2 regions of the Lactobacillus sp. UMNPBX16 genome follow, and region 2 is predicted to be linked to the other one. Evidence: predicted binding sites of a transcription regulator. Region 2 holds the regulator's gene; the other holds the start of a gene.

Region 1 (4,438 bases), on a different contig from region 2:
AATTTATGAATTTCAAATCAAATTTTTGAATTCTAGTACTTTTAAAGGCCTAGTTACTCAAATACAGGAATCAAATAATATTTTGTTAATAGCTTTACTGACTATCCCAGTCTTTTTACTTAGCTGGATGGGAATAGGTTATCCTCTAGCTTCTTTGTCAACTACTTCTAATAGTATTTCAGCAGCAGCTAACTTAAATTTTGCCTTAAAACATGGGAGTGCTTGGAATGTGCCATATAAGTATTTGGGTAGTTCTTTGTTTTATCCTTATGCAGAAATGGGTGGTGCGAGTATTGTTTTAGCGATGATTGTAATTATCCTAATTTATAGTAAAAATAAGGATAGTGAAAATATTGCCAAGGTTAACCTGCTTCCAGCAGCTTTTGGCTCAACTGGAGGCATGATGGTCGGGATGCCGATTATTTTAAATCCATTGTTACTGCCGGCGATTGTGATTATTCCAATTATTAATATTCTACTAGCCGCTGGAGCAATTTTTTGCCATTTAATTCAACCTTGTGCTTACCCCGTTTTAAGTGGGACACCAGGAATTTTGGTCTCTTTCTTTGGTTCCAATGGTGACTGGAGCAACTTGGTATTTTCTATTTTGTTATTCATTTTAGATATAATAATGTTTATTCCAACTATGAAATTAGGTTTGCGACTTGAAAGGGGACTAAAGGATTATGAAGAAAAGAATGATTAATTTAGTTCAAAATCCTAATTTTAAATGGTTGGCAATCGTCTTAGTCTTATTAGTAGCTTTGGCTGTTCCGGGTTATTCTTGGATGAAGGCTGATAACCACGCTAGAGCTGAAAGACGCAAATCGCTTTTGTCACCAGTAATTATGATTCCAGGTTCTAGTGCAACGACTGAACGTTTTAACCAATTAGTGAAGCAGCTAAATCAGAACACACCGACTAAGCATAGCGTGCTTAAAATTAAAGTTTCAACGAATGGAACGCTATCATATTCAGGCAAAATCAATAAAAACGACAACGAACCTTTCATTATTGTCGGTTTTGAAAATAATCACGATGGTTATAGCAATATTAAGAAGCAAGCCAGCTGGTTTGATCAAGCCTTTTATGCCTTATCAGAGAGCTATAAGTTTAATAATTTTAAAGCCTTTGGGCATTCTAACGGTGGCTTGATCTGGACCTATTGGTTAGAACATTACTACTGTTACTATTCTGATGAAATTAAAATCAAACGTCTGATGACGCTAGGAACGCCATATAATTTTGGTGAAAAAAATATTAATCATAAAACGCAAATGCTAGAAACCTTTATCAAGAACAAAGATAAACTACCGAAAAACTTGATTGTTTATTCCTTATCTGGTGGAAAAAATTATGAGTCTGATGGAATTGTACCAGAAGCTAGCGTAGCAGCCGGAAAATATATTTTTCAGAATCAAGTCAAGAGCTATACTGCAATGACAGTAACGGGTGTAGAAGCGGATCACTCGGATTTACCTCAGAATAAGCAGGTAATCAAAGTAATTAAACAGTATTTGCTTGAGCCGAGAAAGTTGAGCGAACCGCAAAATACTGGACAAGCAAAAGGGCAATAATAGAGGTAGGCAGAAATAGTTTATGGTAATAAACTTATTCTTATCTGTGGAAAACTTCCTTAAAATTCAACAGTTTTAAGCAAAATAATCATCAATTTTTGCCCATCTTAAGAAATTCTTTATAATTTGTGAAGCACTACAAATGTTTATATTACAGCATTTGTGGTGCTTTTTTAATAAAAATCACAAAAAATAAAGAAGATGTGGAAAACTTTTGCTTTTTAGCTTGCAATCTGTGGATAACATGATATACTATTAAATGTAATGAGTTAGCACTCGATAAGCTAGAGTGCTAAAGACGTAAATTTGAGATAGGGAGTGTTGCACATATGGCATACTTTGACAATGACTTTGATAACTTATTTAACGAATTGAACAGCTCATTCTTTAATGATGACTTCGGCACTAGAAGAAATAGCAAAGGCAGTTCAGGTTCAATTCCAATTAATTACTCCAGCAGCATGGGTGCTGCACCACAAACAATTCAACAGAACCCACAACAACCCAATGAAAAGCCAATTGGTGTTGACTTAGTTGAGGAAGCTAAGAACAATAAATTTGACCCAGTAATTGGTCGTGATGAACAGATCGATAACGTAATTGAAATTCTTTCAAGACGTAAGAAGAACAATCCTGTTTTAATCGGACCTGCTGGTGTTGGTAAGACTTCTATTGTAGAAGGTTTAGCTGAAAGAATTGCTTCAGGCAATGTACCAGCTAAAATGGCTAACATGCATATCATTTCAGTAAACATTAATGACATGGTTGCTGGTTCAAGTCTTCGTGGTAGCTTTGAAGAAAGATTAAAGAAGGTTATTGATAAGGCTAAGAGCGATCCTAACATTGTTTTATTCATCGATGAAATTCACAACATCGTTGGTGCTGGTTCTACTGATTCAGAAAACAACAATGGGGATGCAGCTAACATCTTGAAGCCAGCTTTGGCAAGTGGTCAATTGAAATTAATTGGTGCTACTACTACTAGTGAATTCCAAAGAATTGAAAAAGACCCAGCTTTATCACGTAGATTCCAAGCTGTTCAAGTTCCAGAACCATCTACTGATGTAGCTGTTAAGATTTTGGAAGGCTTAAAGAAGAAGTACGAAGACTACCACCACGTAAAATACAGTGACGACAGTCTTAAATTAGCTGTTGAATTATCAGAAAGATACATTCAAGGCCGTTACTTACCAGACAAGGCTATCGACTTGATGGATGAAGCTGGTGCTAAGAAGGCATTGCTTGTACAACCAACTGATGAAAAGAGCTTAAAGAACCAAATCTCAGCTCTTGAAGCTAAGAAGACTGAAGCTGCTAAGGCAGAGGATTACGACAAGGCTTCAGAAATTAAGAGTAAGATTGCTGAACTTGAGAAACAACTTAAGAATGTAGATTCTAAGAATACTCCAGAAGTAACTGAAAAAGACATCTACGCAATTATTGAACAAAAGACTAAGATCCCAATGAGTGAACTTCACGCTGATGAAGCTCAAAAAAACTTAGACCTTGCTAAGAAGTTAAAGCAAAACGTTATTGACCAAGACAGAGCAATCGATGTAATTACTGACGCTATTGCTCGTAAGCAAATCTTTAAAGACAGCGATCGTCCTACTGGTTCATTCTTACTTACTGGTCCTACCGGTGTTGGTAAGACTGAACTTGCAAAACAATTAGCAATTCAATTATTTGGTAACAAAGAACACTTAATCCGTTTGGACATGAGTGAATACCAAGACGAAATGGCTGTTAACAAGTTGATTGGTTCTGCACCTGGCTACGTTGGCTATGGTGAAGGTGGTCAATTAACTGAAAAAGTTCGTCACCAACCATACTCATTAATTTTGTTTGATGAAATTGAAAAGGCTAACCCACAAGTCTTCAACGCATTATTGCAAATCATGGATGATGGTCGTTTGACTGACGCACAAGGTAGAACTGTTTCATTCAAGGATACTATCTTGATTATGACTTCAAACGCCGGCTTCTCAGACAAGTTGCTTGAAGATGGCAAGGTTGACCAAGACAAGTTAATCTCAGCCCTTGAAAACTACTTCAGACCTGAATTCTTGAACCGTTTGGACGCAATCGTTCCATTCAACTCACTTACTGAACAAGACATGGGCAAGATCATCAACATTTACTTGAAGAAGATGTCTCATGTTCTTGCTAAGAAGGGTGTAACGGTAGAAGTTTCAGACGAAGCTAAGGCATTCTTGGCAGAAAAGGGCTACGACAAGAAGTTCGGTGCTCGTCCACTTAGAAGAGTAGTTGAACAAAATCTTGAAACTCCAGCTGCTAAGTTGATCTTACAAAAGCCTGACACTAAGAAGATCGAATTCACTGCAGATGACAAGCACTTGTACTTAAACGGTGAAGCAATCTTCGATATTTCTCCAAAGATTGAAGAAAAAATTAAGGAAGACAAAACTAAAGCCGAAGATAAAAAAGAAGATTAATTAATAGTTAATAAAGAAAAAGAGGATATTTCCTAGGGAATATCCTCTTTTTGTGCAGAAATTGAATTAGTTTTGCATTTCTGCAAAGTTGTTTGATCTGAAATTAAAATAAGAGTATTATAAAAATATAAAAAATGAGATAATTATAAGCTTTTAATTCGGTGAAAAAGTTCAGAAAAATTATGAGATACTTTAGGCAGATTAAGTACCTCAGGTAAGGAAACTATAAACAAAATTAATTCTTCATTATCTTTGTTTAGACGATAATAAAGAAGCTCTTTTAAGGAATTCATTTTGATTTGTAAGTAACTACTTAAGAAGCGGTATTGAATATGATTAAAAAAGATCTTCAATGAGGAATAATTATGAAGCAAAAATTTATATATCTTCGAGATATTTTTAAAG
Region 2 (4,438 bases):
AACAGCTGGAATACGAGTAGAACCACCATTTAAAATAACCTTGTCAATGTCATTAACAGTAAGACCTGCATCCTTCAATGCATTGTCAAATGGTACCTTAGTCTTTTCTACCAAGTCAGCAGTTAATTCATCAAACTTAGCACGAGTTAAATCTGCTTCAAGGTGTAATGGACCAGCTTCGCCAGCAGAAATGAATGGAAGTGAGATATGAGTACTTGATACACCTGACAAGTCCTTCTTTGCTTTTTCTGCAGCATCCTTTAAGCGTTGCATTGCCATCTTGTCCTTCGACAAATCAACACCATTTTCATCCTTAAAGTTCTTAATTAACCAATCCATGATACGGTGATCAAAGTCATCACCACCAAGATGAGTATCACCATTAGTTGACAATACTTGAAAGACACCATCACCTAATTGCAATACAGAAACATCAAAAGTACCACCACCAAGGTCGTATACTAAGACTTTTTCATCTTGGTCTTTATTTAAACCGAAGGCTAATGCTGAAGCAGTTGGTTCGTTAATAATTCTTTGCACATTCAAACCAGCAATCTTACCAGCGTCCTTAGTAGCTTGGCGTTGAGCATCATTGAAGTAAGCAGGAACAGTAATAACAGCATCCTTAACTTCTTCACCCAAGTAATCTTCTGAGAATTTCTTAATATATTGTAAAATAAATGCTGAAATTTCTTGTGGTGTATATTCCTTATCACCAACTTTAACCTTATAATCAGCTTCACCCATGTGACGCTTAATTGAAACAATGGTATTAGGGTTGGTAATAGCTTGACGCTTTGCTACCTCACCGACTTGAATTTCACCATCTTTAAATGCAACTACTGAAGGAGTAGTCCGGTTACCTTCTGGATTAGTGATAATCTTTGGTTCTTTACCTTCAAGAACTGCAACTGCTGAGTTAGTAGTCCCAAGGTCAATCCCAATAACTTTTGACATATATTAGCTTCCTCTCTTATTGAGCAACTACAACCATTGCTGGTCTTAGTGTTCTATCCTTATATTGATATCCTTTTTGTAAAACCTGAACAACGTGATCTTTTTGATCATCATTCTCAGCTGCTACTGTTTGAACAGCTTGATGTAATGTCGGATCAAATTTAACGCCATCAGCCTCAATCTCAACTACACCATGATCTTTCATTGCCTTCACAAGTGCATCCAGGGTCATTTGCACGCCCTTCTTTAACTGCTTAGACACATCATCATCGGCCTCAACGCTTAGGGCTCTTTCCAAATTATCCATTGCTGGCAAAATGTCCTTCGCTAAGCTTTGAGATTCGTACTTAATTAATTGAGCACGTTCTTTAGTGTAGCGATTTTGCATATTTTGAATTTCTGCTTCACTACGCAAATACTTATCTTCAAGATCCTTGTTCTTATCTTTTAAATCAGCTAATTCTTTAGCTAATTTTTGATCTTGTTTATTTTTTTCTTGCTTCTTTTCTTCACCTTTATCGGCTTCTTTTTTAGCCTTAGGCTCAGAAGTCTTTTCTTTTTGCTCTAGATTTTTTTCACTTGGAAATTCTTCTTTACTCACGGCTAACCTCCTTTATTGAAACTTGCCGTAATAATCAAGCAACTTTTTAGCTAGTTCATTTCTAAAATATTCAAGCAACCCAATCATTTGTGAATATGGCATATTCGTTGGTCCAAGTAAAGCAATAGTTCCTTTACCATGGGAGCCAACGCTGTACTCAGCTGTCAGCAAACTATAATTTTTTAATAAATCATTGGGTAATTCAGATCCCAACTTAACCTTTACTGGATAATTTCCAGACTTTGGATCCACCTTTGCATCCATTAAATTAGTGAACAGATTATTATGATCAATCAACTCGTACAAAGAACGAATGTCATTTACATCATGTTCAGAAGTATTATTGAGCAAATTAATCTGTCCATCCACATACATCTGCTCACTAGCTGCATCTTTTACGACATCTTCAACTAAACTAAGCAATTCAGTCACATGTTCGCCGCCTAATTCGTTTTTAGCTAATTCACTTAGCAACGAAACGTTGATTTCATTTAGGCTCTTTCCGACTAACTGATCATTAATCATGCGGACAGCCTTTTCAATTTCTTCGCCGTGAATATTATGTGGCAAAGCATATACCTGATTTTGAATGTTACCATCACTTGTAACCAAAATTGCCATAATCTGTCGTTGAGACAGCGGTACAATTCTAAATCCTGTGACTCTAACATCATGACTCTCAGGTCCTTCCGCAAATGCGGTATAGTTAGTTAAATCTGACAGAATTCGTGCAGCTTCTTGTACAATTTCATTTACTTGATGAAAAGGTCGATCTAATTGACTTCCTATTGTATTATAAACAGACTCTGGTAATTGCAACGGCTCAACTAAATTATCAAGATAATAACGATAGCCCTCGCTTGAAGGAATTCGACCACTTGAAGAGTGAGTTTTTTCAATTAACCCCTGCTCTTCCAACACGGCCATTTCATTTCTAATCGTTGCACTTGAAACTTTAATTGGCAACTGCTTCATTACGGTCTTTGAACCTACTGGCTCATGACTTTGTGTAAAGTCTGTAATTATTGTTTTTAAAATAAGCTCTTGACGCTCGGTCAACATATTATATCGCCCTCACTTTTAGCACTCACATCTCTCAGGTGCTAACAGTTAATATGATACCAGAAATTAGCACTAAATCAAGTAGATTGCTAATTTTATTCAAAAAAATACGCACTTTTTTCAAAGTACGTAGCTTCTTAACCCTTTTGCTTAAAATAAGCCCTAATTTCTTGCTCATCTCGTTCAAGTTGCTCTTTCAGTTCAGGTAATCCGGCAAATTTTTTCTCACCTCTGGTATATTTATACCATTTGATCTTCATTGGCTTACCATAGATATCTTCATTAAAATCAAAAATATTAGATTCAATATATATCTTCTTGTCCTGATTAATGGTTACATTATAGCCAACGCTAGTCATGGAGTTATACCACTTACCATTTACTTTAGTCTTGGTAGCATAAACTCCAATTTTAGGAATCACCTTATGGTCTGCCCAAATCAAATTAGCTGTTGGATAGCCTAGCTTATGACCATTTCGTTTACCATGCCCAATGATACCACTCATTACATAATGGTGCCCCATTAATTCAGTGGCTAATTCCATCTGACCATCCTTAATTGCTTGACGAATTTCAGTTGAGCCAATTTTTCTACCGTTAAAAGTTTGCTTTGGCATCACTACAATATTAAAACGCCCTTTGGAAAATTGGGGTAAATTAGCCATATTTGCAATATTCTTAGGACCATAAGTGTAATCAAAGCCAGCAACAACGGTATCAGCATTTAATCTGACAATTACATTATCGACAAATTCTTGTGCAGAAATTTGACTGAAATTTTTAGTAAATGGTAAAACAGCCAAATAATCTACTCCTAATTCCGCCATTTTGTTAGCTTTTTCTTCCAAAGTTTCTAAGTATTTAAAATCTCGTTTCGACTCATAAACTTCCTTAGGATGTCGATCAAAGGTCAACACAACTAATGACAATTTCTTCTGTAATGCAATTTCTTTAGCCTGATTAATTAAGCGCTGATGTCCCAAATGAACCCCATCAAAAAAGCCAAGGGCAAGCACAATTCTAGTAGATAAAATATTTTCCTTAACAGGATATGTTAAATGAACGATTTTCACAGCTAATTCCTTCATTTCATTTATTCATTTTGCAACAGCATTAAGCTTGGGCGATAAAGCTTTCCTTTTTTTTCATAAATTGCTTTCACCTTTTTATTGTATCGTAGTGCAACTTTTTTCGCATTAGTTTCAAGCGAAATACCTGCTCCATTTTTAACTTTAAGCCACTTTTCTTCAGTTAAATCAACCTGAGTGTATTCCTTAAAAAATGCATCAATCGGCTGTATAAGTTCAGTGGCCTTTTTCGGATTCTCTTCAATCTCCTTTAATTTTACTGCTTGTGTAATATCAAAGCCAGAACTAGCTGTTCTTCTCAAATAAGTCATCGTTGCGGGGCAATCTAATTTTTCACCTAGATCATTAACTAACGATCTAACATAAGTGCCTTTGCTGCATTTAATCTTAAAATCAAAGCTTTCTTGCCCAGTATTTATATCAAAAACTGGTTCTTTAGTTAGATCATATTGTTTGACTTCAACCCTTCTCTGAGGCCGTTCAACTTCAATTCCTTCACGCGCATATTCATAAAGATGTTTACCATTCACTTTAACAGCAGAATAAATTGGAGGCACTTGAACAATTTCTCCTACAAATTTATTCATATTTTCTTGAATTTCTGCACCAGAAAAAGGCTGAATCAACTTTTTTTCTTTTAAAACAGTTCCAGTTGCATCATAACTATCTGTGCTATAACCAAATAGTCCCGTGCCAATATATTCTTTTGGCCTAGTATGCATCATTTCAA

What was found. The regulator HrcA, encoded in region 2, represses chaperone genes, less so after heat shock. The targets are predictions, from matches to a motif close to TTAGCACTCNNNNNNNNNGAGTGCTAA.
Region 1: CP367_RS01220 (ATP-dependent Clp protease ATP-binding subunit) is a predicted target of HrcA. The motif match lies at 1,847-1,873, and genes of this name have one in related genera.

The regions. Positions count from the first base shown of each region.
Region 1 is NZ_PCYU01000005.1:52,151-56,588, forward strand. Features, by position in the region: gene CP367_RS01210 (PTS sugar transporter subunit IIC) at 1-706, shown strand, start outside; gene CP367_RS01215 (alpha/beta hydrolase) at 687-1,577, shown strand; gene CP367_RS01220 (ATP-dependent Clp protease ATP-binding subunit) at 1,907-4,033, shown strand; gene CP367_RS01225 (ABC transporter ATP-binding protein) at 4,399-4,438, shown strand, end outside.
Region 2 is NZ_PCYU01000036.1:24,648-29,085, forward strand. Features, by position in the region: gene dnaK (molecular chaperone DnaK) at 1-957, opposite strand, end outside; gene grpE (nucleotide exchange factor GrpE) at 974-1,558, opposite strand; gene hrcA (heat-inducible transcriptional repressor HrcA) at 1,571-2,620, opposite strand; gene ribF (riboflavin biosynthesis protein RibF) at 2,758-3,708, opposite strand; gene truB (tRNA pseudouridine(55) synthase TruB) at 3,714-4,438, opposite strand, start outside.